DNA from 4 places in the Kitasatospora sp. NPDC030952 genome. Region 2 is predicted to be linked to each of the others. Evidence: riboswitches for the same ligand, from Rfam matches in the RefSeq annotation. Region 2 holds a riboswitch; each other region holds the start of a gene.
What was found. Region 2 has a riboswitch for cyclic di-AMP ahead of ACZ47G_RS36460 (transglycosylase family protein). Riboswitches for the same ligand answer to the same signal wherever they lie in the genome.
Positions count from the first base shown of each region.

Region 1: it holds a riboswitch for cyclic di-AMP, as region 2 does, so the genes downstream of both, ACZ47G_RS28385 (NlpC/P60 family protein) here and ACZ47G_RS36460 (transglycosylase family protein) in region 2, are expected to answer to the same signal.
Region 3: it holds a riboswitch for cyclic di-AMP, as region 2 does, so the genes downstream of both, ACZ47G_RS18750 (transglycosylase family protein) here and ACZ47G_RS36460 (transglycosylase family protein) in region 2, are expected to answer to the same signal.
Region 4: it holds a riboswitch for cyclic di-AMP, as region 2 does, so the genes downstream of both, ACZ47G_RS29550 (glycoside hydrolase family 16 protein) here and ACZ47G_RS36460 (transglycosylase family protein) in region 2, are expected to answer to the same signal.

Region 1 is NZ_JBVIFM010000019.1:39,381-42,704, reverse strand. It holds gene ACZ47G_RS28390 (C40 family peptidase) at 1-33, opposite strand, end outside; gene ACZ47G_RS28385 (NlpC/P60 family protein) at 261-1,379, opposite strand; cyclic di-AMP (ydaO/yuaA leader) riboswitch at 1,390-1,544, opposite strand; gene ACZ47G_RS28380 (C40 family peptidase) at 1,881-2,915, opposite strand; gene ACZ47G_RS28375 (NYN domain-containing protein) at 3,117-3,324, opposite strand, start outside.
Region 2 is NZ_JBVIFM010000034.1:14,496-17,819, forward strand. It holds gene ACZ47G_RS36455 (sirohydrochlorin chelatase family protein) at 1-831, shown strand, start outside; cyclic di-AMP (ydaO/yuaA leader) riboswitch at 1,330-1,492, shown strand; gene ACZ47G_RS36460 (transglycosylase family protein) at 1,500-2,831, shown strand; gene ACZ47G_RS36465 (LacI family DNA-binding transcriptional regulator) at 3,119-3,324, opposite strand, start outside.
Region 3 is NZ_JBVIFM010000009.1:301,244-304,567, reverse strand. It holds gene eno (phosphopyruvate hydratase) at 1-886, opposite strand, end outside; gene ACZ47G_RS18750 (transglycosylase family protein) at 1,152-1,928, opposite strand; cyclic di-AMP (ydaO/yuaA leader) riboswitch at 1,930-2,099, opposite strand; gene ACZ47G_RS18745 (cytochrome P450 family protein) at 2,310-3,324, opposite strand, start outside.
Region 4 is NZ_JBVIFM010000020.1:133,958-137,281, forward strand. It holds gene ACZ47G_RS29550 (glycoside hydrolase family 16 protein) at 136-1,446, opposite strand; cyclic di-AMP (ydaO/yuaA leader) riboswitch at 1,468-1,586, opposite strand; gene ACZ47G_RS29555 (phenolic acid decarboxylase) at 2,148-2,477, shown strand; gene ACZ47G_RS29560 (alpha/beta hydrolase) at 2,601-3,324, opposite strand, start outside.

The DNA.
Region 1 (3,324 bases), on a different contig from region 2:
GGCGAGCAGTTGGGAACGACGGTGCACGGGCATGGCGGCAGCGGCTCCATTCCTGCGGCGCGGCCCCGCGGCCGCGCCCTGCTGGGCGGCCGTCGAGCGGGAGTCCGGTGGCAGACGTTAGCGAGTCCGGGCAAGTGAGTCCAAACCCCTACCGACCCGAATATTTGACCCCTATTCGGACACCAGGCCGAGCAGCCGGAAAAGCCGCAGGCCCGGCCCTCCGTGACGGAGGACCGGGCCCGTGAACCTTCGAGCGGGGATCAGACCCGGACGATGGAGGCCAGCGGCATGTTGGAGACGGCCTCGTAGCGGACCGACGCACCCGGCTTGGGCGCGTGCAGCACCTGGCCGTTGCCCGCGTAGATGCCGACGTGGTGGGCGTCGCCGTAGAAGATCAGCATGTCGCCGGGCTGGGCCTGGGAGATGTCCGAGCCGATCCGGGTGCCGGCGCCGGCCTGCTCCTGGGAGGTGCGCGGCAGCGACACACCGGCCTGGTTGAACGCCCAGACCATCAGGCCGGAGCAGTCGAAGGAGCCGGGGCCGGTGGCGCCCCAGACGTACGGGCTGCCGACCTTGGTGGCGGCGGCGGCCAGCGCGGCCGCGCCGTGCGAGCTGCCCGGGGCGACCTTGACCGGCGCGGCCGCGGCGCCCGAGCCGAGGTCGCTGCGGCTGCTGTCGCGCGAGGCGCGATCGGCCGGCTGGCTGGCCTTCGCGGCGGCGTCCGCCTTGGCCTTGGCGTCGGCGGCGGCCTTGTCCTCGGCCGCCTTGAGCGCCTGGCGCTCCTGCTCGGTCAGCGTGTTGAGCAGGTCCTGGGCGGCCTTCAGCTTGTTCTGGACCTCGTCCTTGGAGGCCTTCAGCTGCGTGGTGGTGGCTTCCAGCTCGCCGAGCTTGCTCTGGGCCTCGGTGCGGTCCTGGTCCAGCTTGCGCTGCTGGTCCTGGAGCTGCTTCAGCTGGTTCTTCTGGGTGCTGCCGGCCTGGTTGAGCGCACCGGCCTGGTTCAGGAAGTTGTCCGGGCTGGAGGAGAGCATCAGCTGGACGGTCGGGGATATCCCACCGTTGCGGTACTGCTCGCCCGCGATCTCGGCGAGGCCGCCCTGCAGGTCGGTCACCTGAGCCTGCTGCCGGGCCACCTGGTCCTGCATGCCGGAGACCTGCTTCTCCAGCTCCTGCTGCTTCTCCTGGGCGGCGTTGTACTTCTCGGTCGCCTGCTCGGCCTGCTCGTTGAGCTGGTCGACCTGCTCCTTGACCTGGTCCTTGGTCGGCTGCGGGTCGGCGTGCGCGCCGGTCTGCGCGGAGAGCGCGACGGCGGCGGCGGCGAAACCGGTCAGGATCGAGACACGGGCGCGACTGGCGGGCTTGGGACGACGATGGGACGCCACGAAGGCGGACTCCTTCTTCCTACATCCGCCTACCGGGTGAGCTGACGGGTTCGGGCCGGAAGCATGCCCTACGGCGCCTCACCGGCCTCACCTGCGGCCGACCTGGCGCCGATTCACCCCGGAGGAACGTGGTTCCCCGGCTCCGCTCCGCAGCGCCCCCGACTACTGGGCTCCCCTGTCGGGCAGTCGCTTCGACCTGCCCCGCTGTTTCGCGAACTCGACGGTAACCACCGCCGCCACCCAGGCTGGGTGATCGACAGTGCGGTGGTTCGAGGCACGACCCTAGTAACTGAACCGTGATCCGTTCAAATCCTTGTCAGAAAAAAGACGGAAGATCACCCATGTTCTTTTGTGAAAATGACTGATGGTGATCGCCGCCGCACGCAAAGCTGATCGACTCTCACCGATCGGCACTGAGGCGGGCGAACCCGAAGCGCCACCCCCCTCGGGAGGTGGCGCGGATCACAGGGCCGGAGCCGGCCCTTCGGGCGTGTCGGCTCGTCAGATCCGGCGGATCGTGTTGATCGGCATCGCGTCGGCCTTCATCACCTTCACCACGTCACCGGTGTGCGGCGCGTGGACCACCATGCCGTTGCCGATGTACATCGCGACGTGGTGCATGTCGCCGCCGTAGATCACCAGGTCCCCGGGCTGGGCGGTGGACAGCGTCACGGCGGTCCCGATGTGGCCCTGCTCCTGCGAGGTGCGCGGCAGCGAGACGCCGGCCTGGCCGTACGCCCAGACCATCAGACCCGAGCAGTCGAAGGTGCTCGGCCCGGTGGCGCCCCACACGTACGGCGAACCCTGCTTGCTCATCGCCTTGGCGACGGCCACGGCCGCGTAGCCGCTGGCCGGCGGAAGACTGCTGAGGTCGACCCGGTCGGCGCCGCGCGAGGCGCGGTCGTCCTGCTGCTGCTGGGCCTTCAGCGCGGCACGGTCGGCGGCGCTGAGCGAGTTCAGCAGGTCCTGGGCGGTCTTCAGCTTGGTGTTGACGTCCGTCTTGGCCTGGTTCAGGTCCTTGGTGGTGGAGTCCAGCGAGGCCAGCACGGCGGCCGCCTCGCTCTTCTCCTGGTCCAGCCGGCGCTGCTGGTCAAGCAGGCCCTTGAGCGCCTCGGTCTGGGTGGTGCTGGCCTGCTGGACGCTCGACGCCTTCTCCAGGTAGCCCGACGGGTCCGAGGAGAGCATCAGCTGGACGGACGGGTCGATCCCGCCGGTGCGGTACTGCTCGCCGGCGACCTGGGCCAGGCCGGTCTGCAGCTGGCTCATCTGGTCCTGGCTGCGGGCCACCTGGTCCTGCAGCTGGTCGGCCTGCTTGCGGAGCTGGTCCGCGCGCTCCTTGGCGCCGTTGTACTTCTCCGCCGCCTGCTCCTGCTCCTGCTGGAGCTGGTCGATCTGCGCCTTGACGTCGCTGGTGTTCGGCTGCGGCGCGGCGTGCGCGGCCACCTGGGCGGAGAGGGCGACCGCGGTCGCAGCGGCCGCGGTGAGCACGGAGACCCGCGCGCGGCTCGGCTGCTTGGGACGGCGGTGGGAGGCCAAGGGACCCGCTCCTTCTTCCAACGGACTCACCTGTTCGGGTGAGATACCGGAAAATAGGTTTGACGCCAGACCCTAGTGAAGATCTACCCGTTTTGCCACTCCCCCGAAGGCGTGAACTCCGGTTCTCGCACTGACTTCACCGGATCCGCACACCTGCCCGACGACGGCACTGACCTGCTGTCACGCCGCCCGGGCCGCTGGTCAGGGCCGGGCCAGCCGGTTCAGCAGCAGCACCGAGGCCACCGGGCGCGCGCCCGCCTTCCGCACGCCGTCCGCGACCTCCCGGTCGGTGGAGACCACCACCACCGGACGGCCCTGCGGCTCGGCCCGGACCAGACGGCGGATCAACTCGTCCGCGGTCTCGCCGGTCCGACTGAACCGTACCCGCACCCCGCGCGGTGGCGCCATG
Region 2 (3,324 bases):
CTGGTGCTCGCCGTACCCGCGACCCCGGGGCCCGAGTCCCGCTCGGTCGTCGAGGAACTGCTCTCGATCGTCCGCAGTGAGCACACCGGCGTCCAGGCCGCGGTCGGCTACCTCCCGACCGACGGCGCCACCACCGGGGGCGCCGAGGAGCGCACCGTCGCGGAGCTGCTGGCGGCGGCCGCCGAGGCCGGACTGCCGACGCCCGTCGTGGTGCCGCTGGTGCCCGGCCCGCACGGCTTCCTGACCGGGCTTCACGCCCTCGCCGCCGAGTACGGCGCGACCGTCACCGACGCCCTGGGCCCGCACCCGCTGCTGGCCGAGGCCGTCCACGTGCGACTGTCCGAGGCCGGGCTGGCCCGGGCCGACCGGGCCCGGCTGTTCGCCATCGCGACCGCCGCGGACGGCGTGGTCCTGACCACCGTCGGCGGCGAGGAAGCGGCCGCCGCGGCCGGGATCACCGGCGTCCTGCTGGCCGCCCGACTGGCCGTCCCGGTCGTCCCCGCGGCGCTCGACGTGCCCGGCTCGGTCGCCGCCGCCGTCAACCACCTCAAGGAGACCGGCTCCCAGCGCCCCGCGCTGGCCCCGCTCGTGATCGGCCCGGAGGCGGACTCCGAGCTGCTCGCCACGGCCGCCGAGGAGACCGGCTGCCCGTCGGCGGCGCCGCTGGGCGCGTACCCGACGGTCGGCCAGCTGATCGCCTCCACCTACCTGGCCGCGCTGCCCACGCCGACGGCGGAGGAGCTGGCCGAGGCGGAGGCCGCCGCCACCGCCGGGGCCGGGGAGGGCTCCCGCCGCGCCCACGCGGCCGCCGAAGGGCCCCTGGAGGGCTGACGGCCACCTCCCGTACGACCTGGCGGAACGCCCGCCGGAGAGCCCGCGACCGCCCGTCGCGGCACCCGCACCACCGAAGGGCCCGGAACGGCTGCGTTCCGGGCCCTTTCGACGTGTTCGGATCGCCCCACAGGAGAGTTAAGCGGTCAATGCGACGCAATGTCCGTTCTGGTGCCATTTGTCGATGAATTGTCGGCGCGTTGTCCGGCGCTCGATTCACTGCCGCTCCACCGGCGCGCGGGCATGCCCCCGTCGCGCTCCAACGCTCCGTCACTTCACTCCTGAGGCGAAGCCAGTTATCGGAATCCATCGCGAATTTGCAAGAAAACGATCATTTGCGATCATGAATTACGAGCCATTTGACGTTTCCCACTAAACCGTGATGCGCGTCACAGGTATTTGCAGTTTTAACTTAAGTCTGCATAACGTGCTCCCCGTTCGTGACCACACGGACCCAGTTCATCCGCGACGCCGAGTCCTGCCGTCGGATGTCCTGGCAGCGCGAAAACGCATCACGGCAGGAGCGGGGGAACCACAGGTAAGTCGCCCTAGGTCGTTTTCCGGAACGGTCCAGGGCTAGGGGTGAAGCCGCGCCCACAGCGCGGCCGGGCAACTCCAGCCCGAATCCGACAGCTCACCTCGCAGGCGTGGGAGAGGACCGCGTCTTCATGCTGCCTTCCAACGGCAACCGCCTGTCCAGCCGCACCCGTCGCGTGATCGCCGCCCTCGGCGTCGCCGGCGTCGGCCTCACCGTCCCCTGCCTCACCACCGGCACCGCCAACGCCGCCTCCGTCGCCACCTGGGACAAGGTCGCCCAGTGCGAGAGCAGCGGCAACTGGAGCATCAACACCGGCAACGGCTTCTTCGGCGGCCTGCAGTTCACCTCCAGCACCTGGGCCGCCTTCGGCGGTACCGCGTACGCCCCGCAGGCCAACCAGGCCACCAAGGACCAGCAGATCGCCGTCGCCGAGAAGGTCCTCGCCTCGCAGGGCCCCGGCGCCTGGCCGGTCTGCTCGGTGCAGGCCGGGCTGACCCAGGGCGGCGCCGCCGCCGCGGTCGACACCTCGGCCGGCTCCACCGCCGCCAAGCCCGCCGCCAAGCCGGCCACCAAGCCCGCCCAGGCTCCGGCCCAGGCGGCGACGCCCGCCAAGCCGGCCGCGCCCGTCCAGGACCAGGCGCAGACCTCCGGTGACTCCGCCTCCTCCGCCGACTCCGCCGCCAACGGCGGCTGGGCGCAGAAGCGTCAGGCGCAGGCCCAGGGCGGCAGCTACACCGTCGTCGACGGCGACTGGCTGTCCTCGATCGCCACCAAGCACAACGTCCAGGGCGGCTGGCAGCGGCTGTACGACCTCAACCGCAGCACCCTGACCGACGGCCCGGACACCATCTACCCGGGCCAGCAGCTGACCTTCGGTGACGGCGGCTCGGCCCAGGCCGACCAGTCCTCCACCGCCACCAAGTCCGGCTCGGACTTCACCTGGTTCGACCGCTCGAAGAAGTCCGGCCAGGCCTCGAACGGCGGTGCCGTGAACGCCAAGCCGATCGACCAGGGCACGTCCACCGCCTCGAAGCCGGCTTCCAAGCCCGCCTCGAAGCCGGCCGCCCAGGCGCAGACCCCGGCCCCGGCCCAGACCGCCACCGGCAGCATGGCCGCGGCCGTCTCCTTCGCCCAGTCGAAGGTCGGTCAGGCGTACGTCTACGGCGGCACCGGCAACGGCGGCTGGGACTGCTCCGGCCTGACCCAGGCCGCGCTGCGCGCCGCGGGCGTCAACATCCCGCGCGTCGCCGCCGACCAGGCCGCCGCCAGCACCCACGTCTCGCTGGACAGCCTACAGCCGGGCGACCTGCTGTTCTGGTCGAACAACGGCCAGGACTCCGGCGTCTACCACGTCGCCATCTACATCGGCAACGGCCAGTACGTCGAGGCCGCCAACCCGAGTTCGGGCGTCCGCCTCCAGACCATCGCCAACTGGGCTCCGGACTTCGCCGGCCGGGTCTGAGGACACCGCGCGCACCGCGCGCACCGCGCACCGCACGGCTGACGAATGACAGCTGACGGATAACAGATTTCATCATCTGTCATCCGTCAGCCGCCGGCCGCCGGCCGCCGTCACCCGACAGCCCCGGGGAGAGTCTGGTCGCTCCCCCGGGGCTTCGCCGTACCCACGCGCCCGACCGCCCGGCCGCCCAGGAGGGCTGAGCAGCCGGACCACCCCGCCCGCGCGCCGACGGGCCCCGGAGAGCAACCGCCCTCCGGGGCCCGTCAGTTGGACGGCACCCGCCGGCCTCAGCGCGCACAGGCTCCCGTGGAACCCCGCATCACCAGCTCCGGCTGGAACATGAACTCCCCACGCTGGGCGGCGTTCCCGCCCACCTCCTCCAGCAGGGCGTCCACCGCGGCCGTCGCCATCGCCTCGACCGGCTGCCGGATCGTCGTCAACGGCGGTTCGGTGAAGGCGATCAGCGGCGAGTCGTCGAAGCCGACCACCGACA
Region 3 (3,324 bases), on a different contig from region 2:
CCTTCCAGCCCTCCCAGTCCGACTCGTCCAGCGGGTCCTCGATGGAGACCAGCGGGTAGGCGGCGACCAGCTCGGCGTAGTACTCGATGAGCTCGGCGGCCGACAGGGCCTTGCCCTCGAACTGGTAGGCGCCGTCCTGGTAGAACTCGGAGGCGGCGACGTCCAGGGCCAGCGCGATGTCACGCCCGGGCACGTAGCCGGCCTTCTGGATGGCCTCGGTGATGAGGTCCAGGGCCTCGCGGTTGCTGTCCAGGTTCGGCGCGAAGCCGCCCTCGTCGCCGAGGCCGGTGGACAGGCCGCGCTCCTTCAGCACGCCCTTGAGGGTGTGGTAGACCTCGACGCCCCAGCGGACGGCCTCGGAGAAGGACTCCGCGCCGATCGGGGCGATCATGAACTCCTGGATGTCGACGTTGGAGTCCGCGTGGGAGCCACCGTTGAGGATGTTCATCATCGGGACCGGCAGGACGTGCGCGTTCGGGCCGCCCAGGTAGCGGAACAGCGGCAGGTCGCTGGCCTCGGAGGCGGCGTGCGCGACGGCCAGCGAGACGCCCAGGATGGCGTTGGCGCCGAGCGAGGACTTGTCCGGGGTGGCGTCCAGGTCGAGCATGGCCTGGTCGATCAGGCGCTGCTCGGTGGCGTCGTAGCCGACCAGCTCCGGGCCGATCTGCTCGATGACGGCCAGGACGGCCTTCTCCACGCCCTTGCCGAAGTAGCGGTTCTTGTCACCGTCGCGCAGCTCCAGCGCCTCGAAGGCGCCGGTCGAGGCGCCCGACGGAACAGCGGCACGACCCGTGCTGCCGTCGTCGAGGCCGACCTCGACCTCGACCGTGGGGTTGCCGCGGGAGTCGAGGATTTCGCGGGCTACGACGACATCGATGGACGGCACGAAGCATCTCCTTGCGGAAGCAGGGTCCGGCTGACGGTGGTGCCGGTCGGCCGGAGGATTGCGGAGTCGTTACGACCAGAGCCTAACCGCCCGGGCTCCCGGGACCACGTCGACCTCGACTCCGTCTCAGCGTGTGGCCCCGCTACCCACCGGTAGTTCACCTGCCCGACCCGACGTGTCCCACCATCACGGACGAACGCGGACGAAGGGGGCCGCCGGGCGCGGCCCCCTCCTCCGTTCGACTTCCGGAGCCGTGCGGAACGGCTCAGCCGAGGTGCAGCACCTGGCCGGGCAGGATCAGGTTCGGGTCGCCGCCGACCGTGCCGCGGTTGCCGTCGTACAGCGCCTGCCAGCCGCCGGACACGCCCTGGGCGGCGGCGATCGTCGACAGCGTGTCGCCGGAGCGGACGGTGTAGTCGTGGCCGGTCTGGGCGGACGGGGCCTGGGCGGCGCGCGGGGCGGCGTGCTTCGGCGTGTACTGCTGCACCGGCTGCTCGGCGGGCCGCTCGGCCTGCTTCGGCGCGGCGTGCTTCGGGGCGTACTGCTGGACGGGCTTCGCGGCGGGCTTGGCGGCCTGCGACTTGGCGGCCTGGGGCTGGGCCTTCTGCTTCGGCGCGGACTGCGGCTTGGCGTCCGAGGAGGTGTCCACGGCCGCCGGGGCGCCGCCCTTGCTCAGGCCGGCCTTGACGGAGCAGACCGGCCAGGCACCCGGGCCCTGCGAGGCGAGCACCTTCTCGGCGACCGAGATCTGCTGCGCCCGGCTGGCCTGGTTGGCCTGCGCCGCGTACGCGGTGCCGCCGTACGCCTTCCAGGTGCTGGGGGTGAACTGCAGGCCGCCGGAGAAGCCGTTGCCGGTGTTGATGCTCCAGTTGCCGCCGCTCTCGCACTGGGCGACGGAGTCCCAGGCGGAGGCCGGGGCGGCGGAGGCTCCGGTGGCGGTGAGGAGCGGCAGCGCGAGTCCGACGCCGGCCACACCGGCGACGGCGATGGCCTTCTCGGCCTGGGTGCGACGACGATGACGGCCAGTTCCAACGAGCAGCATGAAGGTCCCTCTCCGCACGCCTGCGAGGTGAGCTGTCGGGTTCGGACCGGGAGGTGGCCCGGCCGCCGTCGACGGAAACGATTCCGCTCGGGCGGCTTCACCCCAAGCCGTGGGGAGACGGCAACAAACCTGGGTCCCCCGCCCCTGCCCAGGGTCTGGTCGATTTCCCGTCGCGCGGCGGGCAGGATTCGGCGTTCCGCGCACGGGGTCCGCAGCTGCGAACTCCAGGGAGACTAGACAGATCCTCAGACCAATCACAAGCTCATATCACCGATATCACACAAGAATTACGGCGCGTGCTCGATCGCCTACCAACAGCGGGGCTTTGTCCGGTTTGATGCGCGTTCACACCGCCACTGCAGCCCGCTCGACGACGTCCCGTCAGCGTGTCGGGGCCTCAGGACGGGTGTGCGGGGAGCGGGCCTCCGGGCTGAATTCGACCGGAAGTTCGCGCAATCCGCGCATGATCAGGCCACCTCGCCAGCGCAGGTCCTCCGGGCTCCCGGCCAGCCGCAGATCGGGCAGCCGGGAGAGCAGCGTGGCCAGCGCGGCCCGCCCCTCCAGCCGGGCCAGCGGGGCGCCGATGCAGTAGTGGATGCCGTGCCCGAACCCCAGGTGGGGATTGTCGCTCCGGGCCAGGTCGAGGGTGTTCTCGTCGGCGAACCGGGCCGGGTCGCGGTCCGCCGCCGCCAACACCACCAGCACCGGGTCGCCGACCGGGATGTCCACCCCGCCGATGGTCAGCGGCCGGGTCGCGAACCGCCAGGTCGCCAGCTCCACCGGCCCGTCGTAGCGCAGGAGTTCCTCGATCCCGGTCTCCAGCAGCCCGGTCTCGCCCCGGGCCACCGACTCCTGCAGCAGGCGGCGCTGCTCCGGGTTGCGCAGCAGCGCGTAGGTGCCGTTGCCGATCAGGTTCACGGTGGTCTCGAAGCCCGCGAAGAGGAGGATGAACGCCATCGCGGCGGCCTCGTTCTCGGTGAGGTGCTCGCCGTGGTCGCTCGCCCGGATCAGCCCGGAGATCAGGTCGTCGCCGAGGTCCGCCCGCTTGCGGTGGATCAGCTCCAGCAGGTACGCCCGCATCCGCCTCACCGCCCGCCCCACACCGCCGCGTTGGCCGCCGCCTTGCCCCGGCTTCGTGTGTCGCAGCATCATCCCGGCCCAGTCCCGGAAGTCGTCCTGGTCCTCGGCCGGCACGCCCAGCATGTCGCAGATCGCGTAGATGGGGAGCGGGAAGGCGAACTCGTGGATCAGGTCCGCCGATCCGCGCTGGGCGAAGCCGTCGATCAGCCGGTCGGTCAACTGCTGCACCCGCGGCTCGAACTCGGCCACCCGGCGCGGGGTGAACGCCTTCGACACCAGGCGGCGCAGCCGGGTGTGGTCCGGCGGGTCGATGTTC
Region 4 (3,324 bases), on a different contig from region 2:
ACGCAAGAACCGGCAGCCGTTTCGACCACACGGTGGTCGAAACGGCTGCCGGTCCATGAGAGCGGCTGGTCCTGGGGGCTACGCGGACCCGGCGGCTACCCGGGCCCGGTGGCTACGCGGGCCCGGCGGCTACCGTCAGCGGTAGACGCGGACGTAGTCGGCGGCCATGGTGATCGGGGCGGTCCCCTGCGGCGCGGGGTGGTACTTCCCGGCACACACCGAGAGGTTGAGGATCAGGTACGCCGAGAAGTTGGTGCCCACGCCCTTGTTGTCCGAATACACCTTGACGCCGTTGACGTACCAGTCCACCGAGTTGGCGCCGTAGTAGGTGCCGATGGTGACCCACTGGTCCTTGGCGACGGCCTTGGCATCGGTGTAGTACTCGGGGTTGCTCGGGTTGATGTGGTTGGTCAACTCCAGCAGGTTCGGGTTGTCCGGGTGGTACTCGAAGGAGTCGATCTCCCCGTTGCCGTTCTTCCAGGTCCACAGGGCAGGCCAGGCGCCGGCGCCCGAGGGCATCTTGACCCGGGCCTCGGCGTAGTCGCCGGTCTTGACCTGGAAGCCCTCGGTGGAGCCCTCGGTGGTCAGGAAGCCGGTGTTCCAGGACTGCTGGCCGTTCTCCAGGGTGGGCCCGCCCGGGGTGGCGGTGAAGGTGGCGACGCCGTTCGCGACGGTGACGTTGTTCTTGTTCAGCCAGTCGAGCTTGTTGTCGTCCGGGTTGTGGTTCCCGTACTTGTACGCGGTGCTCTTGTCGCCGACCCAGCGCTGCCCCCAGTCGATCGGGCTGTTGAACTCGTCGGACCAGGTCAGCGACTTGCCGGCGATCGGGGAGGACGGCGCGGGCGTCGTCGGGGTGGCCGTGGCGGTCGGCGTCGTGGTGGGCGTCGCCGTCGGTGCCGTGGTGGGCGTCGTGGTGGGCGTCGCCGTCGGTGCCGTGGTGGGCGCCGTCGTCGGGGACGGGGTCGGCGTGGACGTACCGGTGGCCGCGACCACCAGCTGCTGCGAGGGCAGGTTGTGCCAGCTGCCGCCGAAGTCCTGCCAGAAGCCGAACTGGGTGTACGTTCCGGCCGGCAGGGTGCGCGCACCGCTGGTGAAGTTGAGCCCGGTCGGGCATATCTGCACGTTGGTCGCGTTCCCCGGGAAGTCCAGGTTGGTGCCGCGCGCGTCGCGGACGCCGACGCCGACCGTCTTGGCGGTGAAGCAGGACGAGGAGTGCAGGGCCAGCGAGGCGGTGGCGGCCCGGCCGGCGACCATGGCGGCCGGAGCGAGCCGGTCCTGGGTCACGGTCGGGGCGGTGGCGGCCTGGGCGCCGGCGACGGACGGCAGCCCGAGCAGGCCGGCGCCGCTGATCGCGAGCGCCCCGGTGGCGGCGAGGGCGGCGTTGCGGCCGCGGCGGGTCGGACGGGCGTGGCGAGGGGCGCGACGGCGCCCGGCAGGCTGGTGCATGGGGGGTCCTCTGCGACGCCTGCGAGGTGAGCTGTCGGATTCGGGCTGCAGTTGCCCGGCCGCCTGTGGAGCGGCTTCACCCCTAGCCACGGTCCGCACGCTGATGCGTACGGACCGGGCGCTGACCTTGGTTCCCCCGCTCCCGTCCGCTGTGGTGCTCGAGTGCCGGCCGGCGGGTGGACAGGACTCGGCGTCCCGGCGGCGGGGTCCGCGACAGCGGACGACGGATGCAGGCTAGGCAGGCCGTCCGTGAACGGACAACCTGATCCGGCCGGTTGTCGCACAGCTCACAGTGGTGTCGATCAACGACGCTCCGTGGTGGCCGAGTTGATCAACCTCGCGACCGTGGCCGGGCGATCAGCCGAGCCAGTCGGCCACCTGGCTCTCGGCCACCTGGCCCTCGGTCTCCGGCGACCCAGGCCGGCTCCAGGTGGTCGCGGCGGGGGCGCGCCTGGTGCGAGGTCTCGTGGGGGTGGTGCGTCTCGTGGGCGTGGACGGTAGGACCGCCGTACGGGCGGCGCCCCATGCGCCGGGAGCACACGGTGGACGGCGTGACGGTGGCGGACCGTACCGTGGCGTGGGGCCGCCCGAGTCCGACCGATCGGATAAATTGGAACCCTGGCGTTTTCCGCGGTGCACAAGTGCACCGAGCCCGACCGCACGGTCCGTCCCGCACTCCCGAGAAGAGGTCCCGCCCCACCATGACCGCGTCCCTGCCCGCCTTCGCCGGCCGTACCTACGTCTTCCGGGCCGACAACGGCGCGGCCTTCCGCAACAGCTACTCGGCCGACGGCACTCGGCTGCGCTGGGAGGGCCTCGGCGAGTCGGCCGGCCAGTGGGAAGACGTGCGGCTGCACGTCGCCGAGGTCGCACCGGAGATCTACTTCGTCAGCTGGACGGAGCAGAGCGGGATCACCGTCAGCCATGTGATGGACCTCAACGCGCTGACCGTACGGGCCTTCTGGACCTTCGAGGGCGAGGGCGGCCGGGTCGGCCAGCTGCACACCGGGACGCTGGAGCGGGTGGCCTGACCGGCGCCGCCCCGTAGCACGCACGAACCCCCGGGGGCCTCGGCTCCGGGGGTTCGGCGTGTTCTCTCCGGACGGCGTCGGACGGCTTCAGATGACGTCGGACGGCGTCGGACGGCGGTGACGTCAGGCGGTCTGGCTCGCCTGGCCCGGCTGGTTCGGCTGGCCCGAGGCGTTCGGCTCGCCCGGCTGGTTCGGCTGGTTCGGCACCCTGAGGTGCTGGGACAGCCACTCCAGCGAGGACGGCAGCAGGGCGCTCCAGGTCTCGAAGTTGTGGCCGCCGTTCTCGAGCATGCTGTACGAGACCTTCATCGGGCTGTGCACCGCGTCGATGAACGCCTCGGTGTCCGGCTTGTAGTTGCCGTCGCCCTTCTTGGTGCCGGCCAGCAGCACCGAGATGTCGGGCTGCGGCAGGTTCTTCAGCCGCCACATCAGGTTGGCCTCGTCGCGGCGCTGCTTGCTGCCGCCGAAGAGGTCGCCGGTGGTCGGGTCGTCGGCGGCGTCGTAGTAGCCGGAGAGGGCGACGGCGGTCGGGAAGACGTCCGGGTGGCGCATGGCCATCTTGACGGCGCAGTAGCCGCCGGTCGAGTTGCCCATGAAGGCCCAGGCGTGCGGGTCGGACGAGACCCGGTAGCTGGCCTGGATCGCCGAGGTGACGTCCTTGGTGAAGTAGGTGTCCGACTGGGCGCCGCCGGGGATGTCCTCGCACTCGGTGTCCTGCGGCAGGGCGGGCGAGGGCTGCAGCATCACCATGACGGTCGGCTGCATCCGGCCCTCCTGCAGCAGCTTGAGCGCGGCACCCGGGTAGTTGAAGCGGGTGATCAGGTTCTCGGCGATTCCTGGGAATCCG